One region of the Streptomyces sp. x-19 genome, then DNA from elsewhere that is predicted to be linked to it. Evidence: riboswitches for the same ligand, from Rfam matches in the RefSeq annotation. Region 1 holds a riboswitch; each other region holds the start of a gene.
The links. A riboswitch is a leader RNA that binds a small molecule or an ion and turns the genes downstream of it on or off. The one in region 1 is predicted to bind cobalamin.
Positions count from the first base shown of each region.

Region 2: another riboswitch for cobalamin. It lies ahead of cobN (cobaltochelatase subunit CobN); the one in region 1 lies ahead of ACLJT4_RS39460 (HoxN/HupN/NixA family nickel/cobalt transporter).
Region 3: another riboswitch for cobalamin. It lies ahead of ACLJT4_RS41125 (prenyltransferase/squalene oxidase repeat-containing protein); the one in region 1 lies ahead of ACLJT4_RS39460 (HoxN/HupN/NixA family nickel/cobalt transporter).
Region 4: another riboswitch for cobalamin. It lies ahead of ACLJT4_RS35835 (cobalamin biosynthesis protein); the one in region 1 lies ahead of ACLJT4_RS39460 (HoxN/HupN/NixA family nickel/cobalt transporter).

Region 1 is NZ_JAJPWK010000038.1:23,091-30,118, reverse strand. Features, by position in the region: gene ACLJT4_RS39470 (DoxX family protein) at 132-683, shown strand; gene ACLJT4_RS39465 (VOC family protein) at 790-1,290, shown strand; gene ACLJT4_RS39460 (HoxN/HupN/NixA family nickel/cobalt transporter) at 1,397-2,629, opposite strand; cobalamin riboswitch at 2,627-2,841, opposite strand; gene ACLJT4_RS39455 (alpha/beta fold hydrolase) at 2,911-3,759, opposite strand; gene ACLJT4_RS39450 (MarR family winged helix-turn-helix transcriptional regulator) at 3,756-4,514, opposite strand; gene ACLJT4_RS39445 (nucleoside/nucleotide kinase family protein) at 4,657-5,313, opposite strand; gene ACLJT4_RS39440 (methyltransferase) at 5,618-6,811, opposite strand.
Region 2 is NZ_JAJPWK010000002.1:44,464-51,491, forward strand. Features, by position in the region: gene ACLJT4_RS04550 (DUF4097 family beta strand repeat-containing protein) at 1-52, shown strand, start outside; gene ACLJT4_RS04555 (MFS transporter) at 172-1,443, shown strand; gene cobN (cobaltochelatase subunit CobN) at 1,525-5,127, opposite strand; cobalamin riboswitch at 5,160-5,312, opposite strand; gene cobG (precorrin-3B synthase) at 5,398-6,906, shown strand; gene ACLJT4_RS04570 (precorrin-8X methylmutase) at 6,903-7,028, shown strand, end outside.
Region 3 is NZ_JAJPWK010000051.1:4,106-11,133, forward strand. Features, by position in the region: gene ACLJT4_RS41100 (glycosyltransferase family 4 protein) at 1-210, opposite strand, end outside; gene ACLJT4_RS41105 (TetR family transcriptional regulator) at 449-1,102, shown strand; gene ACLJT4_RS41110 (ferredoxin) at 1,203-1,436, opposite strand; gene ACLJT4_RS41115 (aldehyde dehydrogenase) at 1,436-2,887, opposite strand; gene ACLJT4_RS41120 (MBL fold metallo-hydrolase) at 3,115-4,194, shown strand; cobalamin riboswitch at 4,291-4,421, shown strand; gene ACLJT4_RS41125 (prenyltransferase/squalene oxidase repeat-containing protein) at 4,642-5,967, shown strand; gene ACLJT4_RS41130 (SCO2322 family protein) at 5,967-6,638, shown strand; gene ACLJT4_RS41135 (CbiQ family ECF transporter T component) at 6,635-7,028, shown strand, end outside.
Region 4 is NZ_JAJPWK010000027.1:37,509-44,536, forward strand. Features, by position in the region: gene ACLJT4_RS35825 (putative cobaltochelatase) at 1-454, opposite strand, end outside; gene ACLJT4_RS35830 (cobyric acid synthase) at 510-2,051, opposite strand; gene ACLJT4_RS35835 (cobalamin biosynthesis protein) at 2,048-3,037, opposite strand; cobalamin riboswitch at 3,167-3,304, opposite strand; gene ACLJT4_RS35840 (hypothetical protein) at 3,514-3,750, opposite strand; gene ACLJT4_RS35845 (anion permease) at 3,781-5,079, opposite strand; gene ACLJT4_RS35850 (lysozyme) at 5,219-5,959, opposite strand; gene ACLJT4_RS35855 (class II aldolase/adducin family protein) at 6,191-6,859, shown strand; gene ACLJT4_RS35860 (alpha/beta hydrolase) at 6,981-7,028, shown strand, end outside.

The DNA of each region.
Region 1 (7,028 bases):
TGAACTTTCAAGTAAATTGTTGAGGGAGTGCTCGGCCGGCGATGCGATCGGCCGGTCCGTCGCGCGGTGCAGTGGATGCGTCGCGCGGTGCGGTCGCTCCGGCACACGATGCAGAGGAATGAGTTTTTGTCATGACAACCCCCCACAGCATGTCCGGTCTCGATCGGCTCGGCGGCGCGGCGCGGAACGCCCCCTCTCCGCACGGCTACGCCGTCGGCCTGCTCCTGCTGCGGCTCGTCCTCGGGCTGACCATGGCGGCGCACGGCAGCCAGAAGCTGTTCGGCTGGTTCGGCGGTCCGGGGCTCGACGGGACCGGCAAGTTCTTCGAGGCGAGCGGCTACCCGGCGGGCAAGGTGATGGCCGTGTGCGCCGGCCTCACCGAGACGCTGGGCGGGCTCGGGCTGGTGCTCGGCCTGCTGACGCCGCTCGCCGGCGCGGCGGTGGTCGGCACGATGATCAATGCGTTGGCGGTGAAGTGGGGCGGCGGCTTCTTCGCGCCCGAGGGCGTGGAGTACGAGCTGCTGCTCGCCACCGGCGCGGCCGCGCTGGCGCTGACCGGGCCCGGCCGCTACGCCGTCGACCGCTTCCTGCCGGGCCTGCGCGCGCATCGGCTGGCCTACGGGGCGGGGGCGCTCGTCCTGAGCGTGGTGCTCGCGGCGGCCACGCTGCTGATCCGGAAGTGACGCGGGGGGCCGCCGGGGCACGGGGGCGGTCCGGGCCGTGGCGGCGGGCAACGACGGGGGAACGGCGGGGGAGCGACGTGCGGCGTGACGGAAGAGTGGAGGCGTGATGGCGGTTCGGCGGCTGAACCATGCGGTGTTGTACATCCGCGAGGTGGCACGGTCGGTGGCGTTCTACACCGAGGTGCTGGGGTTCACGGTGGACGTGGAGATTCCGGGGCGGGCGGCCTTCCTGAGCGCGCCCGGTTCGGACAACGACCACGACCTGGGCCTGTTCGCGGTGGGCCCCGATGCCCCGGGGCCGGAGAACGGCCGGATCGGGCTCTACCACCTGGCCTGGGAGGTCGGGACCCTCGGTGACCTCGCGGCGATCGCGGCGCGGCTGCGGGAGCGGGGCGCGCTGGTCGGCGCCACCGACCACCTGGTCTCGAAGTCGCTCTACGCCCGGGACCCGGACGGCAACGAGTTCGAGGTGATGTGGCGGGTGCCCCGGGCGGACTGGCCGGGCGCGGACGAGGCGGACCGGCTGCGGCCGCTCGACCTGGCGGCGGCGCTGGAGCGCTGGGGCCCGGACCTGCTGACCGGCGCGGCGGCCGGCTCGGCCACCTGAGGCGCGGCCCGCACGCGCACCGACCGCGTGGCGCGACCTTCCCCCACGGGCAGTGGGGACGGCCGCACCACGCGGTCGTGGCGTTCCGCCGGTGCGGGGGCCGGGACTAGGGGGCGTCGGGCCCCTGTGCGCGGGGCGCCGGGAGGGCGTCCGCGGTGGCCGGCGGGTCCTGGGCGCGGGCGGCCCAGCGCTTCTCGACGCCGCCCAGCCGCCAGTACGCCAGCGCCGCCGCCCACACCACGACGAACAGGCCGACGATGAGGAAGCCCACGTTGTTCAGGTCGAGCGAGGAGATCCCGCCGGTGAGCGGGTCGTCGAGGCCGAGCTTGTCGTGCAGGACGGTCACCAGCTCGATGGTGCCGATGAGGAACGCGACCGCGATCGACAGCCCGGTGATGGTGAGGTTGTAGTAGACCTTGCGCACCGGGTTGGCGAACGCCCACTGGTACGCGAAGTTCATGAACGTGCCGTCGAGGGTGTCGAACAGGCTCATCCCGGCGGCGAACAGCAGCGGCAGGCAGAGGATCGCGTACCAGGGCAGGCCCGCCGCGGCGCCGCTGCCCGCCATCACCATCAGCGTCACCTCGGTCGCGGTGTCGAAGCCGATCCCGAAGAGGAAGCCCAGCGGGTACATCTGGCCGGGGCGGCTGATGGACTTGGTGAGCCGACCCAGGATGCGGTTCATGAAGCCGCGGGAATCCAACTGGGCTTCCAGCTCCCGTTCGTCGTACGTGCCGGCCCGCATCGCCCGGAACACCTTCAGGATGCCGAGCAGGGCGACCAGGTTGAGGGCGGCGATGAGGTACAGGAAGGTGCCGGAGACGGTCGTGCCGACGAGGCCGAGCGTCTGGTGCGCGCGGGAGCCGTCGCTCATCAGCGTGCCGGCGAGTTGGGCGCCGCCCGCCACCAGCGCGGCCATCACGACCACCACGCTGGAGTGGCCGAGGGCGAACCAGAAGCCCACCGAGACGGGCCGCTTGCCGTCGGCCATCAGCTTGCGGGTGGTGTTGTCGATCGCCGCGATGTGGTCGGCGTCGAAGGCGTGCCGCATGCCCAGGGTGTAGGCGGTGATGCCGAGCCCGGCACCGAACACCTGGCTGCCGACGGTGTAGTGGCCCGGCACGACCAGGAGGAAGAGCACGCCGAAGGCGACGACGTGCAGTGCCGCGATCACGGACATCAGACCCGCGGTGCGGACCGTGTCGCGACGTTGCCAGCGGAACGACCCGGGGGAGCCGGGTATGCCGAGGAGGGGGGACTTGCGGGACGAAGGGGAATCGTCCGGGGTATCAGTGGACAGGGCCATCCGGCCATCACGCTCCAGCACCTCGTGGATGATCTCGTGAGATGCCGTGGCCGGTCTCCTGGCTTACGGGTGCCCGCGTCCGCCCCGCCTTCCCGGCCGCAGGCTGCGGTCAGTGGCGCCGTGCGCGCGCTGGGCGCGCACGCAGAGGGGCGGAAACTCCCCGATCACAGTGGCGAGGGCCGCGCCGGCTTCGGACACGAGGTCCAGCACCGGTCTTCCCGAGCACCACGGCCCGGTCACTGTAGCGGGCACCGGTGAGAACCGGCCACGCCCGGTGGCCGGTGCGGGCCGCCACCGGGTGCCGGCGGCTCGGATCACAGGGCCAGGGCGGAGAGGAACGCGTGCAGTTCGTGGTCGAAGAGCGGGGTGTTCTCCAAGTTGACCAGGTGACCTGCGGCGGGCACGCGTATCCGGCGGGCGCCGGGGACAGCCAGCGCTATGGCGTGGGCGTTCGCCGAGATGTCGGAGGAGTCGAGGTCGCCGTCGAGGACGGTGGTCGGCACCCGGATCTCGCCCAGGCGGTCGAAGGCGCCGACCTCCAGGGGCATGCCCGCGCCCGCACCGTCGGCGTGCACCTCGACATTGGCGGACGCGGAGGCGCGCATCCGCTCCCGGAAGCCGGGGTGCACGACGGACGGCGTGCGGTGCGGCCCGTCCACCCACATCCGCAGGAAGTGCTCCACGAACCGCTCGACGCCGTCCGGTGCGTCGAGCGCGGCGACCTGCTCCCGGATGTGCTCCAGCAGGAAGGGGTCGGTGAAGGCGCGACCGCTGATGCCGGGGGAGGCGAGGAAGAGGGCCGTGACCCGGTCGGGGTGGGCGAGCGCGGTGTCCAGCGCCACCCGGGCGCCGTGCGAGAGGCCGACGAGGACGGCGCTCGGTATGTCGAGTGCGTCCAGCAGGGTCACCAGGTCGTCGTGGTTGGCCCAGTCGCCGGCCACCGTGGAGGACAGGCCGTGGCCGCGGAAGTCGTAGCGGACCACCCGCAGCCCGGAGTTGACCAGCCAGGCGAACTGCTCGTCCCACATGTGCTGGTCGAGCATCCCGTCGTGCAGGAGCACCACCGCGGGGCCGGAGCCGGCCGACTCGTAGAACAGCTCGCCGTCGTCGACCGGCACCGTGTCGTTGTCGATCTCGGACCATGCCTGGAAGTCGTGGGTCATTCTGCGGGCCGTTCTGTGCGCGTGGGGCGGTCGGTCGGACGGGTGGGCGCCGCTGGTCGGTGACCCGTTCGAGACGGTATGGGGACCTGTGCGGTGACCGGGGCGGCGGTGTCCCGCACTTCGGGATCGCCGCTTTCCTCCGGGGGAACGCGCGAGCCGTCCGCCAAGTGCCGGAATTCCTCACCGATCCGGTCCAGTACCCGCAGCGCCGTGCGGACCTCCTCGGCGGACAGGTCGGCGAGCCCGCGGCGGAGTTCCCCCGCCTCGGCTTCCTGGACCCCGCGCATCATCGCCGTGCCCTCGTCGGTGAGCCGGATCAGCGACGAGCGGCGGTGCGCGGGGTTGGCGGTCGTCACGACCAGACCCAGCTCCGCCGCGTGGTTCACCCAGCGCTGCACCGGCTGGCGGTCCAGGTCGAGGGAGCGCGCCAACTGAGGCACGGTGCGCGGGCCGTGGGTGCGCAGCGCGTCGAGGAGGGTGCGTTCGCCGGCGGTCAGGCCGGTGCCGTCAAGCGTGCGCTCCGCCGCGCGCACGATCGTCCGTTGCAGCGGCCGCAGCCGCCGGATGACGTCGTACAGCAACTCCTCGGCGGTCTCCGCACCCCCGCGCGCATCCCCTTGTGCGGATTCCCCTGCGACTTCCCCGGCTTCTTCTCCGCCTTCTCCGACTTCCTGGGCTGCTTCAGCCTCTTCGGCTTCTCCTGCTACGGCCGCCGCGGAGTCCGCTGCGGTGTCCCGCCCCGCGTCCCGCCCCATGGCCCCCTCCACGCCCCGTTCCCCTTCCCCCAGATGACATCCTTGCTGTCATGATGACATCCACGATGTCATTTCGGAAGGGGTGTTGAGGCACCGGCACCGGTCGGTGAAGTGCCGTGCGGCGGGGCGGAGTCGGGCGGGGTCAGTCGTCCAGCGGGGGCGGCGCCTCGTCGTCGGTGAAGGAGACGACGAGGTCGGCGCGGGGGCGGGTGGCCGCCACCAGGCGGGCGTTGGCCTCGTCGGAGGTGCGGACGAAGTCCTCGGCGTCGACCCGTAGGCGGCCGAACCGCTCGTGCCGGTCGATCAGCCGGTGCACCCGCTCCTGGGTGTCCAGTTCGATGTACCACGCCTCGTCGAGTAGTTCGCGGATCCGTGCCCAGGGGTCGGAGTGCAGCAGGAGGTAGTTGCCCTCGGTGATGACGAGCGGGATGTGCGGCGCCACCGGGATGCTGCCGGCGACCGGCTCCTCGATGCGGCGGTCGAAGGCGGGCGCGTAGACGGGCGTGCCGGGTTCCGGGGAGCGCAGCCGGGTCAGCAGGGCGGCGTAGCCGGCCGGGTCGAAGGTGTCCGGCGCGCCCTTGCGGTCCGTGCGGTCCAGGCGGCGCAACTCCGCCTCGGCGAGGTGGAAGCCGTCCATCGGCACGAGCACGGCCTGGCCGGTCAGCTCCGCCGCGAGTCGGACGGCGAGGGTGGACTTTCCGGCGCCCGGCGGCCCGGCTATGCCGAGCAGCCGGCGCCGGCCGGGCGTCGCCGAAGCGGCGAGCCGGCGGGCCCGGGCCACGAGGTCGTCGAGGTTCATGATGGGTCCATCGTGCCTGATGGGCGGGGGTGCTCGCCGGGTGGTCGGGGAGGCCGGGCGGCCGGCGTCCGATTCCGCCCGGTGTGCGGCCGGCGGCATCGCCGGTGTGCCCCTCTTCGCCCTCGGTCTGCCTCCCCGGCCCGCCCCACGGCGGCGTCCGCGGGCCGACGTCGAACGCGCCCGCGCCGCCACCCGGGGCCCGGGCCCTGCTGGCCGTGGGGCAACAACGGCGGGCGGAAGGGGCGGAGTTCGGGTGCGGTCGGCCCGGTGCCGCGGGGTGGGCGCTCCTGTGGGCGCTGTCCTGTCAGCCCGCCGCGCCCAGCCGCCACAAGGAGGTGACCTCCGCGGCCCGGGCCACGTGGAGCGGGTCGGCGGTGTCCTGGGCGCGCGGGTGGCGGGGGGCGATGTCGAGCCGGTCCAGGACGGTCAGGCCGCCCTCGGCGAACGCGTCGAGGAGTTCGGCGTGCGGCCGCAGGCCGAGGTGTTCGGCGAGGTCGGAGAGGATCAGCCAGCCCTCGCCGCCCGGGGTCAGGTGGTCGGCGAGCCCGCCCAGGAAGCCGTGCAGCATCCGGTTGCCGGGGTCGTAGACCGCGTGCTCCACGGGGGAGGTCGGTTTGGCGGGGACCCACGGGGGGTTGCACACGACGAGCGGGGCGCGGCCGGCCGGGAAGAGGTCGGCCTCGACGACCTCCACCTGGTCCGCGACGCCCAACCGGGCGGTGTTCTCCCGGGCGCAGGCCAGGGCGCGCGGGTCCTGGTCGGTGGCGATCACCCGTCGCACGCCGCGGCGCGCCAGCACCGAGGCCAGCACGCCGGTGCCGGTGCCGATGTCGAAGGCCAGCTCCCGGGCGGGCAGCGGGGCCTCGGCGACCAGGTCGACGTACTCGCCGCGGGCGGGGGAGAAGACGCCGTAGTGGGGGTGGATCCGGTCGCCGCCGAGGGCCGGGATCTCCACGCCCTTGCGGCGCCATTCGTTGGCGCCGATCACGCCGAGCAGTTCCCGCAGGGCCACCAGGACGGCGGTGCCGGCGGTGCCGGCGGTGCCGGTGGTGTCGGTGGCGGTGTCGGCGGGCGGCCCGGCCACCTCCTGCGGCGGGCCGAAGGCCCGGGCGCACGCCTCGCGGACGTCGGGGGCGCGGTGCAGCGGCACGGCCAGCTCCGCGTCCAGGGGGACCAGCAGCATGCCGAGGACGCGGGCGCGCTGGTTCTGGGCGGCGCGGTGCAGGTGGAACGCCTGGGTGACGTCGGCGGGCGGCGTCTTGCGCGGCCGGCGGTCGACCCGGCGGGCCAGCGCGGTCAGGAGCTGGCGGGCGTTGTGGAAGTCGCCGCGCCACAGCAGCGCGGTGCCCTCGCAGGCGAGCCGGTACGCCTCGTCGGCCCGGGTACGGTCGTCCGCGACGACGATCCGGCGGGGTGGCCGGGCGCCGTTCTCGGAACGCCAACGGGCGGTACGGACCTGGTCGTCCTCGGTCCATTCGACGACCGGGGGGTGGTTCACCGCGAGTGCCTCGTGTCAGTGGTTCGGATCCGCGCCGGAGCGGGGGAGGGGCGCGGTGGGGACGTTCGACTCTACTCGGTGCCGGCGCCGGGACCTTCGTCCCTGTGCGCTCCGTCGGCGCCGGGGCAGGATGGGGCGTACGGCGGCGTAAGCGGACGCACTCGGGTGTACTCGTACGTACCGATGCTTAGCCAGGCGCACCGAGACATAACAAGAC
Region 2 (7,028 bases), on a different contig from region 1:
CGATCTGACCACCGGCAACGGGGAGATCCACGCCGGGACGACCAAGGGCTGAAGGCCCACCGGCCGGCGTCCCCGGCGGCGGAACCACCACGTCGGAAAGGCGCCGGACCGTCGGGCCGGCGGCTGCTGGACTGAGAGCACCGCAACCGGTCGCCTCTCAGGACGGACACCATGACGACCACCGGCAGCCCCCGCACCGCCCCCGCCCGACGCCCGCACCGGACCACGGCCCCACCGGACTCCGGGAGCCCGGCGCCCCCGGCGCCGGCCGGTCGGGCGCCGCTCAAGGGCCGGCTCGCCGTGCTGGCGGTGACCCTCGGCATCTTCACCATCGTCACCACCGAGATCCTGCCGATCGGCCTGCTTACCCGGATCGGGGCGGACTTCGGCGTCTCCGACGGCACCGCGGGGCTGATGATGACGCTTCCCGGGTTCCTCGCCGCCTGCGCGGCGCCGACGGTGACGGTGGCGACCGCCCGGTTCGACCGGCGGCTGATGCTCTGTGGCCTCGTCGCCCTGCTGGCCCTGGCGAACTTCACGGCCGCGGCCGCTCCGGTCTACTGGCTGGTGCTGCTGTCCCGGGTCCTGGTCGGCGTGGTCATCGGCGGGTTCTGGTCGATCGGGGTCGGGCTCGCCGAGCGACTGGTACCGGCGGCGTCGGCGGGCCGGGCCACCGCCGTGATCTTCTCCGCGGTGCCGCTGGGCTCGGTGATCGGGGTGCCCGCCGGAACCTTCCTCGGCGATCTGGCCGGCTGGCGCACCGCCTGCGCCGCGGTCGGCGGACTGGCGTTGGGGGTGTGGGTGTTGACCGCCCTGGTGCTGCCGCCGCTGCCGGCGGTGCGGGCCACCAGCCCGGCGTTGCTGCGCGCCACGCTGCGCGGGGTGCACACCCGGTTCGCGCTGCTGATGACGTTCCTGGTCGTGCTGGCGCACTTCGGCGCGTACACCTACGTGACGCCGTTCCTGGAACGGACCACGCATCTGACCACCGCCGCGACGGTGACGCTGTTCCTGCTGGTCTACGGCGTCGCCGGGGTCGTGGGGAACTTCGCCGGCGGTGCCGTGGTGGCCCGGCGTCCGCGCACCGTCTTCGGGACCGCAGCCGCGCTCCTGGCCCTGGCCACGCTGCTGCTGCCGGTCCTCGGTCGGGAACCGGTCGGTGCGCTGGCCCTGCTGGTGGTCTGGGGCGTCGCGTACGGCGCGGTGCCGGTCGCCTCGCAGACCTGGTTCGCCAAGGCGGCGCCCGGGGCGCCCGAGGCGGCCTCGGTGCTGTTCACCGCGTCGTTCCAGGCGACGCTGTCGCTCGGCGCGCTGGCCGGCGGGATGGTGGTGGACCGCACGTCCCCCGCGGTGGTGATGGTGCTGGGCGGGGCGACCGCGGTCCTGGTGGCCCTGGTCGCGTGGCTGCACTTCGCCAAGCGGCGTGCGTGGCCGGTGGGTTGAGGGGAGGGCCTCCGCGGAGCGGAGGGAGGCCGGGGCGGTGTTTCACGTGAAACACCGCCCCTCCGTCACGCCCCCGAGCTGTCAGTCCTCGCCCTCCAGCTCGCCCTCGGTCTCCAGGAACGCCTCGCGCAGCGCCGCCAGCGTCTCCGCGTCCGGCTTCTCCCACATGCCGCGGGACTCGGCCTCCAGGAGGCGCTCGGCGATTCCGTGCAGCGCCCAGGGGTTCGCCTCCTGGAGGAACGCGCGGTTCTCCGGGTCCAGGACGTAGGTCTGGGCGAGCTTGTCGTACATCCAGTCGGCGACGACCCCGGTCGTGGCGTCGTAGCCGAACAAGTAGTCCACGGTGGCGGCGAGTTCGAAGGCGCCCTTGTAGCCGTGGCGGCGCATCGCCTCGATCCAGCGGGGGTTGACGACCCGGGCCCGGAAGACCCGGGAGGTCTCCTCCACCAGCGTCCTGGTGCGGACCGTCTCGGGGCGGGTCGAGTCGCCGATGTACGCCTCGGGCGCCTTGCCCTTGAGCGCCTTGACGGTGGCGACCATTCCGCCGTGGTACTGGAAGTAGTCGTCGGAGTCGGCGATGTCGTGCTCGCGGGTGTCGGTGTTCTTGGCGGCCACCGCGATGCGCTTGTACGCCGTCTCCATCTCCTCCCGGGCCGGACGGCCCTCCAGCCCGCGCCCGTAGGCGTAGCCGCCCCAGACGGTGTAGACCTCGGCGAGGTCGGCGTCGGTGCGCCAGTCGCGGGAGTCGATGAGCTGGAGCAGGCCCGCGCCGTACGTGCCGGGACGGGAGCCGAAGATCCGGGTGGTGGCCCGGCGTTCGTCGCCGTGTGCGGCGAGGTCCGCCTGGGCGTGGGCCCGGACGAAGTTGCGGTCGACGGGCTCGTCGAGGCCGGCGGCGAGCCGCACCCCGTCGTCGAGCAGGCCGATGACGTGCGGGAACGCGTCCCGGAAGAATCCGCTGATGCGCAGGGTGACGTCGATCCGGGGGCGGCCCAGCTCGTCGAGTTCGACGGCCTCCAGACCGGTCACCCGGCGCGAGGCGTCGTCCCAGACGGGGCGGACGCCCAGCAGCGCGAGCGCCTCCGCCACGTCGTCGCCGGAGGTGCGCATCGCGCTGGTGCCCCACAGGGACAGGCCGACCGACTCCGGCCAGTCACCGTTGTCCTCGCGGTAGCGGGTCAGCAGCGAGTCGGCGAGCGCCTGCCCGGTCTCCCAGGCCAGCCGCGACGGGACGGCCTTGGGGTCGACGGAGTAGAAGTTGCGGCCGGTCGGCAGGACGTTGACCAGGCCGCGCAGCGGCGAGCCGGACGGACCGGCCGGAACGAACCCGCCGTTCAGGGCGTGCACCGCGTGGTCGACCTCGGCCGTGGTGCCGGCCAGTCGCGGGACGACCTGCCGGGCGGCGAAGTCGAGGACGTCCGCGACCGCGGTCGGGTGCCCCGCGGCGACCCGGGCCACCGCGGCCGGGTCCCACTCCGCGTCCTCCATGGCCTGGACCAGTCCGCGGGCGACCGCCTCGGCTTCGTCGGCGGCGGTGCGGGTCGCGGCCGACTCGTCCAGGCCGAGCGCCTCGCGCAGCCCGGGCAGCGCGGAGGTGCCACCCCAGATCTGCCGGGCGCGCAGGATCGCCAACACGAGGTTGACCCGGGCCTCGCCGACCGGGGCGGCGCCCAGGACGTGCAGGCCGTCGCGGATCTGCGCGTCCTTCACCTCGCAGAGCCAGCCGTCGACGTGCAGCAGGAAGTCGTCGAAGCCGTCGTCGTCCGGGCGTGCCTCCAGGCCCAGGTCGTGGTCGAGCTTGGCGGCCTGGATCAGGGTCCAGATCTGCGCGCGGATGGCGGGCAGCTTGGCCGGGTCCATCGAGGAGATCGCGGCGTACTCGTCGAGCAGTTGCTCAAGCCGGGCGATGTCACCGTAGGAGTCCGCGCGGGCCATCGGCGGCACGAGGTGGTCGACGAGCGTGGCGTGCACCCGGCGCTTGGCCTGGGTGCCCTCGCCCGGGTCGTTGACCAGGAACGGGTAGACGAGCGGCAGGTCGCCGAGCGCCGCGTCCGGACCGCAGGCGGCGGAGAGGCCGGCGTTCTTGCCGGGCAGCCACTCCAGGTTGCCGTGCTTGCCGAGGTGGACCATGGCGTCGGCGCCGAACCCGCCGTCGGCGGTGGGGGTGGCGATCCAGCGGTAGGCCGCCAAGTAGTGGTGCGAGGGCGGCAGATCGGGGTCGTGGTAGATCGCGATCGGGTTCTCGCCGAAACCGCGCGGCGGCTGGATCAGTATCAGCAGGTTGCCGCGGCGCAGCGCGGCCAGCACGATGTCGCCCTCGGGGTTGCGGCTGCGGTCGAGGAACATCTCGCCCGGCGGCGGGCCCCAGTGCTCCTCCACGGACTCCCGCAGTTCCTGCGGCAGGGTGCCGTACCAGCGGCGGTAGTCGGCGGCCGGGATGCGGACCGGATTGCGGGCCAACTGCTCCTCGGTCAGCCACTCCTGGTCGTGGCCGCCGGCCTCGATGAGGGCGTAGATCAGCTCGTCGCCGTCGCCGGACGCCAGGCCGGGCACCGGCTCGGTACCGAAGTCGTAGCCCTCGGCCTCCAGACGGCGCAGCAGCGCGACGGCGCTCGCCGGGGTGTCCAGACCGACCGCGTTGCCGATCCGGGAGTGCTTGGTGGGGTACGCCGACAGCACCAGCGCCAGCCGCTTCTCGGCGGCCGGGATGTGGCGCAGCCGGGCGTGCCGGACGGCGATCCCGGCGACCCGGGCGGCCCGCTCGGCGTCGGCGACGTACACCGGCAGCCCGTCCTCGTCGATCTCCTTGAACGAGAACGGCACGGTGATCAGGCGCCCGTCGAACTCCGGCACGGCGATCTGCGAGGCGGCGTCGAGCGGGGAGAGGCCCTCGTCGTTCTCCTCCCAGGCGGCGCGCGCCCCGGTCAGGCAGAGCGCCTGCAGGATCGGCACGTCCAGGGCGGTCAGCGCGCCGGCGTCCCAGGATTCGTCGTCGCCGCCCGCGGAGGCTTCGGCGGGCTTGGTGCCGCCCGCGGCCAGCACGGTGGTGACGATGACGTCGGCGGCGCGCAGTTCCTCGATCAGCTCCGGCTCGGGGGCCCGCAGCGAGGCGACGTACAGCGGCAGCGGGCGACCGCCGGCCCGCTCGACCTGGTCGCACAGGTCGTGGATGAAGCGGGTGTTGCCGCTCATGTGGTGGGCGCGGTAGTAGAGCACCGCCACGGTCGGGCCGGTCGCCTCCGACGCCGGACGCTCCAGCGGGCCCCAGGACGGGGCGGCCGCGGGCGGCTCGAAGCCGTGGCCGCTGAGCAGAACGGTGTCGCTGAGGAAGCAGGCCAGCTGGGAGAGGTTGGCCGGACCGCCGTGCGCGAGGTAGGCGTGCGCCTCGGCCGCGATGCCGACCGGGACCGTGGACGCCTCCATGAGCTGGGCGTCGGGGGCCTGTTCGCCGGTGAGCACGACGACCGGGCGGTGCTGGCCCGCGGCCAGCAGCACGTCCAGGCCGTCCTGCCAGGCGCGGATGCCGCCGAGCAGCCGGACGACGACGAGGTCGGTGCCCTCAAGGAGCCCGGGGAGTTCGGCGACGTCGAGGCGGGCGGGGTTGGCGAGCCGGTACGGCACGGGACCCGTGGCCGCCCGGGCGCTGAGCAGATCGGTGTCGGACGTCGACAGCAGCAGGATCACGGCGCAGCCCTTCCTCGGGGTGTCCACGCCCCGGGTGGTCGTATGGACGGCGGGAGTTCCTGGCTCACCCGGCGGTGGCCGGGTTCACAGTGGCGGGACCGCGCCGGATTCTCACCGGGCTTCCTCCCTTGGCGCCGTCGCTGGCGTCCGGCGGGTCAGCCGACCCGCCGACCTGCATAGTAAGGGCTGCGGCCGCACCGCGGGAGCGGGCCTTTCTCAGCCGCCCTCCACGCCCCCCTCGCCACGGTTCCGGGCGAAACCGACGTAGGTATGCTCGCCGCCATGCCGCCCTCCCCCGCACCACGCCCCGACCGGGCCGAACCACCCGTTCGGGACCGCGGTGACGCCTGCCCGGGAGCGCTGCGGCTGCACTCCGCCGCCGACGGGAACCTGGCCCGAGTGCGGCTCCCCGCAGGGGACTTGACGGTCCGCCAGGCCACCGCCCTGGCGGACGCCGCGGAACGCCTCGGCGACGGGCACCTCTCGCTCACCTCCCGCGGCAACGTCGAACTGCGCGGCCTGCCCGACGACGGCGGCCGGCACCTCGCCGACCTCCTCGCCGACGCCGGGCTGCTGCCGTCCGTACGCCATGAGCGGATCCGCAACGTACTGGCCTCGCCGCTGGCCGGACTGGACCGGCACACCCCCTCCGACGTGCGGTTGTGGGCCCGCAGCCTGGACGCGCTGCTGTGTGCGAGCGACGCCGCGACGGGGCTTTCGGGCCGCTTCCTGTTCGTCCTCGACGACGGTCGGGGCGACGTGGCGGGCCTGGGCGGCGATGTGACCTTGCTCGCAGAATCCGGTCGACAGGCCCCACCGGCCGCCGGGTACGCGCCGGGCGCCGCGTCCGGGTGGGGAGCACTGCTCCGGGTCGGCGACGACCGGGCTGCACTGCGGATCGCGGCGGACGCCGCCCCGCGGGCGGCCCTGACGGCCGCCGAGGTCTTCCTGGCCGCCGCCGCGGAGCGCGGCAGCGGCGCCTGGCGCGTCCGTGAGCTCCCCACCGCAGGAGCGCTGACCGCCCAGGAGGTGCAGCGTGCGCTGCGGGCCGCGGGCATCGCCGCGGAGCACGTGGAACATCCGGCCGCCCCCGTCCCGGGGTCGGCCGCGCACTACGCCGACGCCACCGCCCCCGGCCCGGTCGAGGGGCCCGACGGTCGCCGTGCGCTGGCCGTCCTGGCTCCGCTCGGCCGGCTGACCGCGGCCCAGTGGCGGCTGCTGACCGCGACCGCCGCCGCGGACGGCGACGGCGAACTGCGCCTCACGCCCTGGCGCGGTGTCGTCGTCCCCGGCCTGGCCGCCGCACCGGCGCACCGGCGGCTGCGCGAGTTCGCCGCCGCCGGCCTGATCACCGACCCGACATCCCCCTGGCGCCGGGTCACCGCCTGCACCGGCCTGCCCGGCTGCGCCAAGTCCCTCACCGACGTGCGGAGCGATGCGGCGGGCGTGCTCGCCGGGGGCGAAACGGTTCCGGCGGACGGTTCGGGTGCGCCCGTCGGACTGCCCGTGCACTGGTCGGGCTGCGAGCGGCGGTGCGGCCATCCGCACGGTGCCTGGGTCGACGTGCTGGCGACGCCCGACGGCTATCGGACCATCGCGATGCCTCCCAACTCCCTTGCCCGACCGCCGGTTTCACGTGAAACAGCCGGGCCGGGCACCGTTTCACGTGAAACGCCCCGGCCGGGCGTCGTTTCACGTGAAACGCCGAGCGCATCCGCCGCCCCTCCGGCTGCCCCGCTCTCCTCCACCCCTCAACCCACCACCCCGAGGCCCCAGTGACCGCGTTCGACTACGAAAAGGACGGGGCGGCCATCTACCGCCAGTCCTTCGCCACCATCCGCGCCGAGGCGGATCTCTCCGCACTGCCCGCCGACGTCAGCCGGGTCGCCGTTCGGATGATC
Region 3 (7,028 bases), on a different contig from region 1:
GGGCTGGGCGCCGATGACGTCGACGGTGTGGCCGAGGCGGGCCAACTCGCGGGAGAGGTGGCGGACGTAGACGCCCTGACCGCCGCAGAACGGGTTCCCCTTGTACGTGAGCATGGCGATCCGCAGGGGACGCTCACCGTCCGTCGGGGCGGAGGCCGAGGGGGTCTCCGCCGGGCGGGGCGCGGCTGCCTGGACGGCCTCTGCGGTCACGCACGGCCCCCTTCTCGCTGGACTTTCGCCGGAGCGTAACCGCTGGCGGTAATCTAGAACAAGTTTCAGAACTGAAAAGCTACTGATCAGTTCACCGAGTTTCGAATCTACCGGCCGGGAACGGAGCGAAAAGAGCCACACCAGGTGATTCGCGCCACGGCACGGGCCCTGCCATGCTGTGCCGATCGCACCACCGGCACGCACCGCATCGCGGACGGAAAGCCACGGAATGGGATACATGACTACGGAATCCAAGGCGGCCGGGCCGGCGCTTCCGGCGAGTCCTCCCTTGACCGAGCGTCAGGAGGCCCGGCGCCGCCGCATCCTGCACACCAGCGCCAGGCTCGCCAGCCGCGGCGGGTTCGACGCGGTCCAGATGCGCGAGGTGGCCGAATCCTCCGGGGTCGCGCTCGGCACCCTCTACCGCTACTTCCCCTCCAAGGTGCACCTGCTGGTCGCCACCATGCAGGACCAGCTCCAGCACATGCACGAGACGCTGCGCAAGCGCCCCCCGTCGGAGGAGGACCCCGGCGCCCGGGTCGCCCAGACGCTGATGCGGGCCTTCCGCGCCCTGCAGCGCGAACCGCACCTGGCCGACGCGATGGTGCGGGCGCTGACCTTCGCCGACCGGTCCGTCAGCCCCGAGGTGGACACCGTCTCCCGGCTGACCACCGCGATCATCCTCGACGCCATGGGGCTGGACGGTCCGCCCTCCCCCGAGCAGCTCTCCGCGGTCCGGGTCATCGAGCACACCTGGCACTCGGCGCTGATCACCTGGCTGTCCGGGCGGGCCTCGATCGCCCAGGTGAAGATCGACATCGAGACGGTCTGCCGGCTGATCGACCTCACGACCCCGGTGCGGCCCCACCGCCGTCAACCTCCCTCCGCATGACCGCTCCCGCCCGCGGGTAGCGGGCCCGCAAGGGGCCCACCCGCCCCCTACGGGCCGGGCCGCCCCGCCCCCTACGGGCCCGACTCCCCCGCCCCGCCGCTCACTCGTCCGGTGGGAAGACCGCCGCACCGCTGTCCGCCGCGGTGATCGCGATGGCCTCCACCGGGCAGCCCTCGGCCGCCGCCAGCACGCCGTCCGCGGCCTCCGTCTCCGGCTCGACGGGGTGCGCCTGGCGCGCCGCGTCCAGCCGGAACCGTTCCGGTGCGGTCCCGGCGCACAGTCCCGAACCGATGCAGACCCGCCGGTCCACCGTCACCTGCCAACGCTCCGCCATCAGGCACCCGCCGGCAGGTGGATCATCTTGTGCTCCAGGTACTCGGCGAACCCCTCGGGCCCGAACTCCCGGCCGATGCCGGAGTTCTTGTAGCCGCCGAACGGACCGAGCATGTCGATGCTGAAGGTGTTCACCGAGTACGTCCCGGTGCGCACCCGTCGCGCGAGGTCGATGCCGCGGTCGGTGTCCGCGGTCCACACCGAGCCCGACAGCCCGTACTCCGAGTCGTTGGCGATCCGCACCGCCTCCGCCTCGTCCCCGTACGGCAGCAGGCAGATGACCGGGCCGAAGATCTCCTCCCGGGCGATCCGCATCCCGTTGTCGACCTCTCCGAAGAGCGTCGGCTCGACGTACCACCCGGTCGACTGTCCCTTCGGGCGGCCGCCGCCGGCCAGCACCTTGGCGCCTTCCTGCTGGCCCAACGCGATGTAGTCCAGGGAGCGTTGCTGCTGGCGGCGGGCGACCAGCGGTCCGAGTTCCGTGGCCGGGTCCAGCGGGTCGCCGACGACGAGCGCGCCCGCCGCCGCCGCGAACCGCTCGGCGATCTCGTCGTAACGGCTGCGCGGCGCGAGGATCCGGGTCTGCGCCACGCACGCCTGGCCGTTGAGCATCCACGCGAACGGCGCGATGCCGGCCACCGCCGCGTCCAGGTCCGCGTCCGGCAGGATCACCGCCGCCGACTTGCCGCCCAACTCCAGCGTCACCCGGGTGAGGTTGCGGGCGGCGACCTCCATGACCCGCTTGCCGGCCGCCACCGAGCCGGTGAACGACACCTTGTCCACGCCCGGGTGCCCGACCAGGTACTCGCTGACCTCCCGGTCGGCCGGCAGGATCGACAGCACCCCCGGTGGCACGCCGGCCTCCGAGGCGATCTCCGCGAGCAGGTACGCGTCCAACGGGGTCTCCGGCGAGACCTTCAGCACCACCGAGCACCCGGCCAGCAGCGCCGGCGCGAGCTTGGCGGCGGCGGTGAACTGCGGGACGTTCCAGGGCACGACGGCCGCGACCACCCCCACCGGCTCGCGGCGCACCAACAGCGGCCCCAACGCCCCGGCCCGCCGCTCCTCGAAGGCGAACTCCCGCGCCACGGTGAGCGTCGCGTCCCACACCATCATCGCGGCCAGCGACTGCACCATCACGCCCGAGGTGACCGGCGTCCCGTTCTGCGCGCCGATGACCCGCGCGAACTCCTCGCTGCGCACCGCGAACGCGTCCTTGATACGGGTCACCACCGCGATCCGCTCGTCCAGCGGGGCATCGGCCCACACCCCGGACGCGAAGGACGCCCGGGCCGCGGCCACCGCCCGGTCGACGTCGGCCCGCGCGGCGTGCGGGACCCGGCCGATGACCCGTTCGGTGTGCGGCGAGACGACCTCGATCGTGTCCGGTCCGGCCGGATCGACCCACTCACCGCCTATGTAGAGCTTTCCGTGCTCGACGAGGTCGCCCATTGCTGTCCGCCTCCCGACGGTCTCGACGGATTGCGCTCCCGACGGACCACGATTTCTGACGGTCCATCAGGATTGCGGTTCCAGCAGAACTGATACCAGTTCCACCCGGTGGAGTCCACGCCCACCGCCGAATCCCAACTCCCTTCTCCAGCACGGCCGTCGCCCTGTTGTTGGAACTCGTTCTAGTTATAGTTGAGGCGACGACGGCGCGGGAGGGGACGGTAGCCATGGCACCGCAGGTGATCGACCACAAGGGCGGGGTGTGGAGCATCGCCGTCCCCATCCCGGACAACCCCCTCGGCCACACCCTCGTCCACCTCCTGGAGACCGACCGCGGACCGGTCCTGATCGACACCGGCTGGGACGACCCGGACTCCTGGGACACCCTCACCGCCGGCATCACCGCCTGCGGCTTCGACCCCGCCGACGTCCACGGGGTGGTGATCACCCACCACCACCCCGACCACCACGGGCTCTCCGCCACGGTGCGGGAGACCTCCGGCGCGTGGATCGCCATGCACGCCGCGGACGCCGCGGTGGTCCGGCGCAGCCGCGCGGCCGAACCGGGGCAGTGGCTCGACTACGTGCTCGTCAAACTCACCACGGCCGGAGCGCCGGACGACCACCTGGAGCCGCTGCGGGCCGCCCGCGCCGCCGGGCGCGGCCGCAAGCTGCCCGGACGGCGGGCCGCCCTGCCGGACCGGGCCATCGAGCCCGGCGAACTCCTCGACCTGGCCGGCCGCCGCGTCCGGGCGATCTGGACGCCGGGTCACACCCCCGGCCACGTCTGCCTCCACCTGGAGGAGACCCACCCCGCCCAGCAGGGCGCCCCCGCCACGACCCGCCCCACCGGCTTCGGCCGGCTCTTCTCCGGCGACCACCTCCTGCCCGGCATCACCCCGCACATCGGCCTGTACGAGGACCCCGACGACGTCGCCCCCGACCTGCTCGACCGGGGCGACCCGCTCGGCGACTACCTCGACTCCCTCGAACGCATCGCCCGCCTCGCACCGGCCGAGGTGCTGCCGGCCCACCAGCACGCCTTCCCGGACGCGGCCGGGCGCGTCCGGCAGCTGATCGCCCACCACGAGGAGCGGCTGACCGACCTCCGCACGCTGCTGCGCGAACCGCTCACCGCCTGGCAGCTCGCCACGTCCATGCAGTGGAACCGCCCCTGGGCCGAGATCCCCGCCGGCTCCCGCACCATCGCCGTCTCCGAGGCCGAGGCCCACCTGCGCCACCTGGTCAAACGGGGGCACGTCGAGCCGGTCGCCGGCTCGATGCCGGTGCGGTACGTGGCGGTGTAGCCGGGCCCCGGCGGGCGGGTGCGGGGCGGCGGGCGCGCTGGGGGCGCTCCCGTCGCGCTCCGATGCGCGCCCCACCGCCGTCGGCGCCGGCGTTAAGGTGTGCGGGACAACTTCATCCGTACCCGATCGGGGGAAGCCGGTGGAAATCCGGCACTGACCCGCAACCGTGAGCAGGCCGCCCCGCGGACCTGTAAGCCGGAGCACCCGATGGGGCACGACCAAGGCTCCCGCCACCGGACCCTCCCCGCTCTCGGCTTCGCTCGGGCCGGGGACCCCCATGCCGCTGCTGCGGCTGGCCGGTGCGCGCCACCGTCGAGGTATGCGGAACCGAGCCCGGTGCCACCGCGCCGCACCCCCGGGGTGCGGCGGACGGTCGCCCGAGCGCGGCTCGGCTCCGCATCCCGCCGCGACCCGACCGACCCGAGAGGCACCCACCCGATGGCCCGCATGGCCCCCACGGCTGCGCCGCAGCCGCACTCCGCCGCCCCCCGGCCGCGCCGCGCCGCCACGGCGCTGGCCGCCCTGGCGACCGCCGCCGTGCTGGCCGGTGCCGCGGCCCCCGCCGCGTACGCCGACGGCCCGGCGGCCCCGCCGCAGCAGAAGCTCCCCAAGGGGCTGTACGGCGGCAAGGACCCGCAGTACGACGGCGTGTGGCGGCAGTCGCTGGCGCTGCTGGCGCAGCACACCGTCGGGGTGCGTCCGGCGACGGCCGCCGTGGACTGGCTGGCCGGGCAGCAGTGCGCCGACGGGGCGTTCGCCGCGTTCCGGGCCGATCCCGGTACGGCGTGCGGCGCCGGCACGCTGCGGGACACCAACCAGACGTCCGCCGCGATCCAGGCGCTGACCGCGCTCGGCGGGCACGGCGACGCGGTGCAGAAGGCCGTGGGGTGGCTGAAGTCCGTCCAGCACCCGGACGGCGGCTGGAGCTCGATGCCCGGCGGACAGGGCGGCTCGGAGAGCGACGCCAACTCCACGGCCGTGGTGATCGGGGCGCTCGCCGCGGCGGGCGAGAAGCCGGAGTCGGTGACGGCGAAGGGCGGCAAGTCGCCGTACGACGCGCTGCTGGGCTTCCAGCTGGGCTGCGACGCGAAGGAGGGCGAGCGCGGGGCGTTCACCTTCCAGCTGAAGAACGCCGCGCCGAACGCCGACGCGACCGCGGCCGCGATCACCGGCGCGCTGGGCAAGGGCTTCGTCGTGGCACCGGCCGGGAAGGACGCGGGCCAGCCGGTCAAGGCGCTGGACTGCGCGAAGGGCGGCGCCGCGGGCCGCGGCGCGGACGCCCGCGCGGCGGTCGCGGACGGCGGCGCCAGCTGGCTGGTCGGGCAGCTCGACGCGAACGGACAGCACCTGAAGTCCGCGATGCCGGGTGCCGAGCAGCAGCCCGACGTGGGCAACACCGCGGACACGGTGGTCGCGCTGGCGGCCGGTGGGCACGGTGCGGCCGCGCAGCAGCCGCTGGCCTGGCTGGAGAAGAACGCCACCGCCTGGGCGAAGCAGAACGGCCCGGCCGCGTACGCCCAGCTGGTCCTCGCCGCGCACGCCACCGGCACCGACCCGCGGTCCTTCGGCGGCACCGACCTGGTGGCCGCGCTCAACGCCACCGGCCCCGCGCCGGCCGGCAACAGCGCCGCGTCGCCGGCCGCCGCCGACGATGCCAAGGACGGCGACGGCGGCGGCATCGGACTGTGGTGGGTGATCGGCGTCGGGCTGGCCGTCGGCGCCGGCGTCGGCTTCCTGATCAGCGGCCGCAACAAGAACAAGACCGGGCTGTGATGCGGGCGCGGCGGACCGCCGGGGTGCTGCTGGCGGCGGGGGTGGTGACCGGTCTGGGCGCCGGGCCCGCGCAGGCACAGCAGTACCGGTACTGGTCGTTCTGGGACGGGAAGCCGGCCGCGGCCGGCGCCACCGCTTCGTGGGCTTACGCCACGGAGGGGCCCGGTACCGCGCGGCCGGCCGACGGGTCCGTCGTGGGGTTCCGCTTCACGGTGAGCGTGGACTCCGCCAAGGCGGCCGGCCCGCGGACCGCCCCCGACTTCGCCGCGCTCTGCGACCGGACCCCGGCCCGTTCCGGTGCCAAACGGGTCGGCGTGGTGATCGACTTCGGGACCGCGGCGGACGCGCCGTCGGGGGAGCGCCCGCCGGCGGGCCGCACGGCCTGCGCGCAGGTGCCGGCGGACGCCTCGGCGGGCGAGGCGCTGGCCGCGGTCGCCAAGCCGCTGCGGTACGACGCCAACGCGCTGCTGTGCGCGATCGCGGGCTATCCGCGGTCGGGCTGCGCGGAGCAGGTGTCCGGGGGCGGCGCGGAGCCGTCGGCGGCGCCCCGCACGAGCGCCGCGGGCGAGGGCGACGACGGCGGCCCGTCGGCCGGTCTGGTCGGCGGGATCGGTGCCGTGGTGGTGCTGGGCGCGGCCGGCGTGTGGCAGGCGCGCCGGCGACGCGGATGAGCGCGCCGCGGGCCACCCGCAGCACCGCGCTGCACGCCGGCGCCTGGTGGGTGTGGGCGCTCGGTCTGGCGACGGCGGCGTCGCGGACCACCAATCCGCTGCTGCTGGCGCTGCTGGTGGGGGTGGCCGGCTACGTGGTGGCGGCGCGCCGCACCGAGGCGCCGTGGGCGCGGTCCTACGGGGCCTTCGTCAAGCTCGGGTTGGTGGTGCTGGGCATCCGGTTGGTGTTCGCGTTCGTGCTGGGGTCGCCGATCCCGGGGACGCACACCTTGGTGACGCTGCCCGAACTCCCGCTGCCCGACTGGGCGAAGGGGGTGCGGGTCGGGGGCCGGGTCACCGCGGAGGGGATGGTCTTCGCGCTGTACGACGGGCTGAAGCTGGCCACCTTGC
Region 4 (7,028 bases), on a different contig from region 1:
GGTGGTCGTGGAGGAGATTGACCTCGTCCACGTAGAGGACGCCCCGGTGCGCATCGGCCAGCAGGCCCGGCTCGAACGCCTTCACGCCCTCGGACAGGGCCCGTTCGATGTCCAGCGCGCCGACCAGCCGGTCCTCGGACGCGCCCACCGGCAGCTCGACCATCCGCGTCGGCCGCTGCTCGGCGTCGGCCGCGCCGTGCGGACCGTCCGGGCAGGCGGGGTCGGGCGCGGCCGGCGCGCACGCGAACCGGCAGCCGGCGACCACGTCCACGACCGGCATCAGCTCCGCCAGTCCGCGCACCATCGTCGACTTCGCGGTGCCCTTCTCACCCCGGACGAGCACCCCGCCGATCGCCGGCGAGATCGCGTTCAGCAGGAGTCCCAGGCGCATGTCGGCCATGCCGACGACCGCCGTGAACGGGTACTGCCGGGTCGTGTTCTCCGTCGTTGTCATGCCCTGTCGTCCTCCACGTCGCCGGCCGGCTCCTGTCGTGTCCCCTGCATCGTGCTCACGGCGCCCCCGGAGGGATGAACGGCACCCCCTCCGGCACCCCCTCCTCGATCAGCCGCAGCAACGCCTTGGTGTCCGCGTGCTCCTCGATCAGATCGCCCAACCGGTCCAACTGCTCCTCGCGCAGCGCCCCGAAGCAGGTGTCCGGCGCCGGTACGAACCGGCGCCCGGCCGCCCGGGCCACCCGGCGCAGGAACGCCCGCCGGAAGCCGTCGCTCTCCAGGGAGCCGTGCCAGTGCGTGCCCCACACGGACCCCACCCGGCACCCGTCCAAGAACTCCTCGTCGCCCCCGGCCACTTCGGCCACCCCGTGGTGGATCTCGTACCCCTCCACCGGCTCGCCCAGCGCCCGACCGACGGGCCGGGCGAGGGTCTTCTCCACCGCGAAGCGGACCCGGACCGGCAGCAGTCCCAGCCCGTCGACCGCCCCTGCGCGCGACTCGACCTCGTCCTCGATGTGTTCGCCGAGCATCTGGTAGCCGCCGCAGATGCCCAGCACCGGGCGGCCCTCGGCGGCCCTGCGGGCCACCGCGTCGGCCAGCCCACGCTCGCGCAGCCAGGCCAGCGCGCGGACCGTGCCGCGGGTCCCGGGCAGCACCACCAGGTCCGCGTCGACGAGTTCCTCCGGCCGGTCCACGAACCGCACCACCACGCCGGGTTCGGCGGCCAGCGCGTCCACGTCGGTGAAGTTGGACATCAGCGGCACCGCGCACACCGCGACCCGCAGCACGTCCTCGCCGGCCGGCGGCGCCACCACCGACTCGCGGACCGTGCCGCGCAGCGACACCCTCAGTCCGTCCTCCTCGTCGATGCCGAGCCCGTGCGCGTACGGCAGGACGCCGTAGGTCTGCCGTCCGGTGATCCGGCGCAGCATCTCAAGGCCCGGCTCCAGGAGCGTCACGTCGCCGCGGAACTTGTTGACGAGGTAGCCGGCGACCAGCGACTGGTCCTGCGCGGAAAGCAGCGCGGTGGTCCCGAAGAACGAGGCGAAGACGCCGCCGCGGTCGATGTCGCCGACCACCACGACGGGGATCCGTGCCGCCCGGGCGAGGCCCATGTTGACGATGTCGGTCCGCCGCAGGTTGATCTCGGCCGGGCTGCCGGCGCCCTCGCAGACGACCGCGTCGTGGGTGCGCCGCAGCTCCGCCAGGCAGTCGGTCACGGTGCCGAGCAACTGCTCCTGCCGGCCGGCGTGGTAGCCCCGGGCGCTCAGCTCGCCCACCGGCTTCCCCAGCAGCACCACCTGGCTGCTGCGGTCGCTGCCCGGCTTGAGCAGCACCGGGTTCATCAGCGCGGTCGGCTCGACCCGGGCCGCGGCCGCCTGCATCGCCTGCGCCCGGCCGATCTCCGCGCCCTCGCGGGTCACGAACGAGTTCAGCGACATGTTCTGCGCCTTGAACGGCGCCACCGAGACACCCTGTCGCGCCAACCAGCGGCAGATGCCGGCGGTCACCACGCTCTTGCCGGCGTCGGACGTCGTCCCGGCCACCAACAGCCCGCCGCCCACGGCCCCGTCGGCCGTCTTCCTCCGCCCGTTCACCGGGTCACCCTCCCGCTCACGTCCGCCGTCACGCCCTTCCCGCCGCGTCGTACCGCGCCGACCGCCAGCCGGCCCGCCACCGTGACACCCAGCGCCAACAGGCCGACCCGCCGGGACAGTCGGGCCGCCCGCTCGATGTCGGGCACCGCGGGGGGCCGGCCACCACCGTTGAGCACCGGCCGGTGCTCCACCCGTCCGCCGTACGCGAGGGTGCCGCCCAGCCGGACGCCCAACGCGCCGGCGAACGACGCCTCCACGGGGCCGGCGTTGGGGCTCGGGTGCGCGCCGCCGTCGGCCCGCCAGGCCCGCAGCGCACCGCGCCGGTCGGGGCCCGCCACCACGGTCAGCGCGGCCGTCAGCCGGGAGCCGGGCCAGCCGGCGACGTCGTCGAGGCGGGCCGCCGCCCAGCCGAACCGCCGGTAGCGCGGCGACTTGTGCCCCACCATCGCGTCCAGGGTGTTCACCGCCCGGAACGCCACCAGCCCGGGCACGCCCGCGACCGCACCCCACACCAGGGCGCCGACCACCGCGTCGGAGGTGTTCTCGGCGACCGACTCCACCACCGCGCGGGCCATCTGCGGCCCGTCCAGCGCCTGCGGATCGCGCCCGCACAGGTGCGGCAACCGCTCCCGTGCCACGTCGAGGTCCCCGACGGCCAGCGCGCCGCCCACGGCACGCGCCTCCCGGCCGAGCGAGGTACCGCCCAGCACCGCCCACGCGGCCGCCGCGGTCAGCGCGGTCCGGGCGCCCGGACGCTCCCGCAGGGCGCGCTGGAGCAGCGCGGCGCCGACGGCCGCGCCGCCCGCGCACAACAGGGTGTGGGCCGCTCCGTGGCCGCGGTGGTCGCGCCACAGCCGGCGTTCGAGGGCGCCGGCCGCCCGGCCGAAGGCGGCCACCGGATGACCGCGCCGCGGGTCCGCGACGATCAGGTCACCGAGGAAGCCGAGGGCCGCGCCGCACGCGTACCCCGCGTGTTCGCCGCGCATCGGATCAGGCCGCCGTCCGGCCTCGAAGGGGCCCTGGGACAGCGGGCAGTGGAGCTCTCGACGGGCAGCCGGGCATGGCGGTATGTCCTCACTCAGGGTCCGCGCCCTGGCTCGACGTGACGGCGACCAGAGTCTCCTGGCTCCCGGATCGGCGCCGCCCCCGGCCTTCCCGCCCGTACGGCGTGCGTACGGGCCGTGGCCCTCGTCGGAGGAGCGCTCCCCGGTGACAGTGGCGGGACCGCGCCGGATTCGCACCGGACTTCCTCTGCTGTCGCCGATTGGCCCCGGAAGTCCACCACGCCCGCCCAGGTCCGTCAACTCACCCTTGACCTGCGACGCAGCGCCGACGGCCGCCCTGTGGCCAAGGCCACGCGCGGGGCCGGCGGGGTGCCGCACGCGGACGGGGCGCCCGGGGCCGCGGCTGTTGCCGCGTCCACCGGACGCCCCGTCCGTTGCCGGCAGTGCCGGCGCCGCCGTCAGGCGGCGACGATCAGGTAGATCCCGTAGGCCACCGCGGCCGCGCAGAGCCCGTAGGCGGCCAGTGCCCCGGCGCGCGCCCCCGTGCCGGGGGCGGTCGTGGCCGTCGCGTCGCCGTCCGCGGCGGGCTTGCGGGAGGTGCCCACGATCCCGACGGTGAACAGGCCCACGAGCCCCACCGTCACCACGAGGCTGACGCCGAAGACCTGGCCGAGAGCTGCCCAGTCGATGTGCATTGCGTAGTCCTTAGGTCGGGGTAAGCGGCGTCAGGACGAGGCCGTCGCCGGCTGGGCGGGGGCCTTCGCCGACTGGTGAGCAGGGGCGGGGCGGGGAGCGGCGTCCGTTGCGGCGTGCGCTTCCGTGGGTGCTGTGGGTGCTTCGGCGTGCGCCGGGACGGGGCCGGCCGGCGGCGGCGCGACCGTCTGCAGCGCCGCGGTGACGACGCCCGCCGGCTCCACCGCCAGTCCCTCGTTGACGTTGGTGTGGTCCACCGGCTTGCGCCGGGAGGCCGCCCAGATGCCGCCGCAGATCGCCAGGGCCAGGACGGCGACCGTGGCCACGCCCCAGGAGCCCTGGTCGGCGAGGTAGGCGGCGCCGGCGGAGACCAGTCCGGCGGCCGGCAGGGTCAGGCCCCAGGCCACGACCATCCGCCCGGCCGTGGACCAGCGCACCACGCCGCCCTTGCGGCCCAGCCCGGAGCCCATCACGGACCCGGAGCAGACCTGGGTGGTGGAGAGCGCGAAGCCGAGGTGGGAGGAGGCCAGGATGGTGGCCGCGGCGCCGGTCTGGGCGGCGAAGCCCTGCGGCGGCTGGATGTCGGTGATGCCCTTGCCCATGGTGCGGATGATCCGCCAGCCGCCCAGGTAGGTGCCGAGCGCGATGGCCAGGCCGGCGGAGACGATCACCCACATCGGCGGGTCGGCGTGCGGGGCGACGACCCCGCCGGTGATCAGCGCGAGGGTGATCACGCCCATCGTCTTCTGCGCGTCGTTGGTGCCGTGGGCCAGCGAGACCAGGGCGGCCGAGGCGATCTGCCCGGCGCGGTAGCCCTTGGCGGTGTCGGCCTCGTCGCGGCCGCGGGCCAGTCGGTAGGTGAGCCGGGTCGCGGCCATCGCGGCGAGCCCCGCCACGAACGGCGCGGCGACCGCGGGGATCAGGACCTTCATGACGACGGCCTCGCCGTGCACGCCGCCGGTGCCCACGGACACCAGCGTCGCGCCGATCAGTCCGCCGAAGAGGGCGTGGGACGAACTGGACGGCAGGCCCGCCAGCCACGTGAGGAGGTTCCAGACGATGGCGCCCACCAGACCCGCGAAGATCACTTCAGGTCTGATGCCGGCGCTCTCGTCGATGATGCCGCCGGAGATGGTCTTCGCCACCTCCACGGAGAGGAAAGCCCCGACGAGGTTGAGCCCCGCCGACATCGCCACCGCGGTCTTGGGTCGCAAGGCCCCGGTGGAGATGGTGGTGGCCATTGCGTTGGCCGTGTCGTGGAAGCCGTTCGTAAAGTCGAACACCAAGGCCGTGACGATCACGATCCCGATGAGAAGCGTGATGTGTTCCATTCACCCAGGCAATCCGTGTGGAAGGTCAGTGTCCTCGGGACCGTACGGACGATGGGTGAACGGAAAGTGAACTCGGCCGGGCGCCGCGGTGACACCCCCGCAGTGTTCACGCGGAGGCGCCCCTGCCGTCACTTCCGTCTCATCCGTCGGCAAATCTCCTGAGCTGGGCCAGGGTCCCGTTCCAGCGGTCCTGATCGCCCGGCAGCGGCCCCCGTGGGGCGTACTGCCGGATGGTCAGGTGTGACCAGCCGGCGGGCAACTGGGCCACGCCGGAGTAGTCCGCCAGCCACAGCGGGTGGGTCGCGCCGAAGGCCCGGCTGCCGCCCGTGCAGCGGTCCCACCAGCGGGCGGTGGTGTAGATCACGGGCCGCCGGCCGGTGCTGCGCCGCACCTCGTCGCTGAACGCCCGTATCCAGTGGACCATCGCCGTCCGCCCCAGCCCGAAACAGGACTGCCGGGCGTCGTACGGGTTGTGCTCGATGTCGAGGGCGGGCGGCAGCGTCCAGCCGTCCGCCTTCCAGTGGCCGCCGTGCTGGAGGAAGTACTTCGCCTGCCGGGCGCCGGAGGAGGCGCTGGGCACGGCGAAGTGGTAAGCGCCGTGCAGCAGCCCGGCCGCCCGGGAGCCGCTGTACTGCGACGAGAAGTGCGGGTTGCGGTAGCTGTCCGACTCGGTGGCCTTGACGTAGACGAACCGCGCGCCCTTCGCGCGGGCCGCCCGCCAGTCGATCTGCTTCTGGTACGAGGAGACGTCGTGTCCGAGCGGGCGGCCGTCCGCTGCGGCCGGCGAGGGGTGTTCGGCGAGTGCGGTGCCCCCGGCCAGCGAGGCCACCGCTATCGCGGTCGCCAGCCTGGTCCGGGGGGCGGAACGGTCACAAGTCATGGGTCCCCCTGGGTGATGACATGTGAAGGGGTGTAGTTCACTCGACGTTAATGGATGAGCGACGCTAAGTGGTCTATCCCCGGCCAATCGCCACCAGATGGTCAGGTACCCCCATATGGCGGATACCGGACAGTTGACGGGATGGCGTACAGTGCCCCGGCCCGCTCGTACGGTGTCCCACAGCGCCCTCGTGCGTTCCGCACGTCCCGCAGCGTCGCACCGGAGGACAGCATGAAGGACCACCCCGATCACCTCGCCGACGCCTGGAGCGAGCTGGTCGCCACCGCCCGCCGCACCGCCGCCGACGGCCTCGTCGTCGGCACGTCGGGCAACGTCTCGGTCCGCGTCAAGGACCTGATTCTCGTCACGCCCAGCGGCGTCCCCTACGACCGGCTCGGCCCGTCCCACCTGACCGGCGTCGACCTCGACGGCCGCCCGATCATCGGCAGGCTCCGCCCCACCAGCGAACTTCCGCTCCACCTCACCGTCTACCGCCACACCGACGCCACCGCCGTCGTGCACACCCACGCCCCGAACGCCACCGCGGTCTCCACCCTCGTCACCGAACTCCCGCCCATCCACTACATGGCCGCCGCGCTCGGCGGCCCCGTCCGCGTCGCCCCCTACGCCCTCTACGGCAGCGACGAACTCGCCGCCCACATGCTCGACGCGCTCCGCGACCGCACCGCCGCGCTCCTCCAGAACCACGGCACCATCGCCTACGGCACCGGCCTCGCCCAGGCCCTGGACCGCACCACCCAGCTGGAGTGGATGTGCCGGGTCTGGCTCACCGCCACCACCGTGCCGGGCCACACCCCGCACCTGCTGTCGCCCGCCCAGCTCGACGCCGCGGGCGAGCGGTTGCGCGGCTACGGCCAGCCCGCCGACGACCCCGCGTAGCACCCGAACGCCCCCGTGCCGCGGTGCCCGGCGGCCCCCGGTCACCGCACAACACCGCTGGTCCGGCCGCCGCTCCCGGCGCCCGGTGGCCGGGTCCGGCGGCGCTGCGCACACTGGAGGAATGCGACTGGGGACCGTGGCGGCGGTGACCGCCACCCTCGCGATCGGT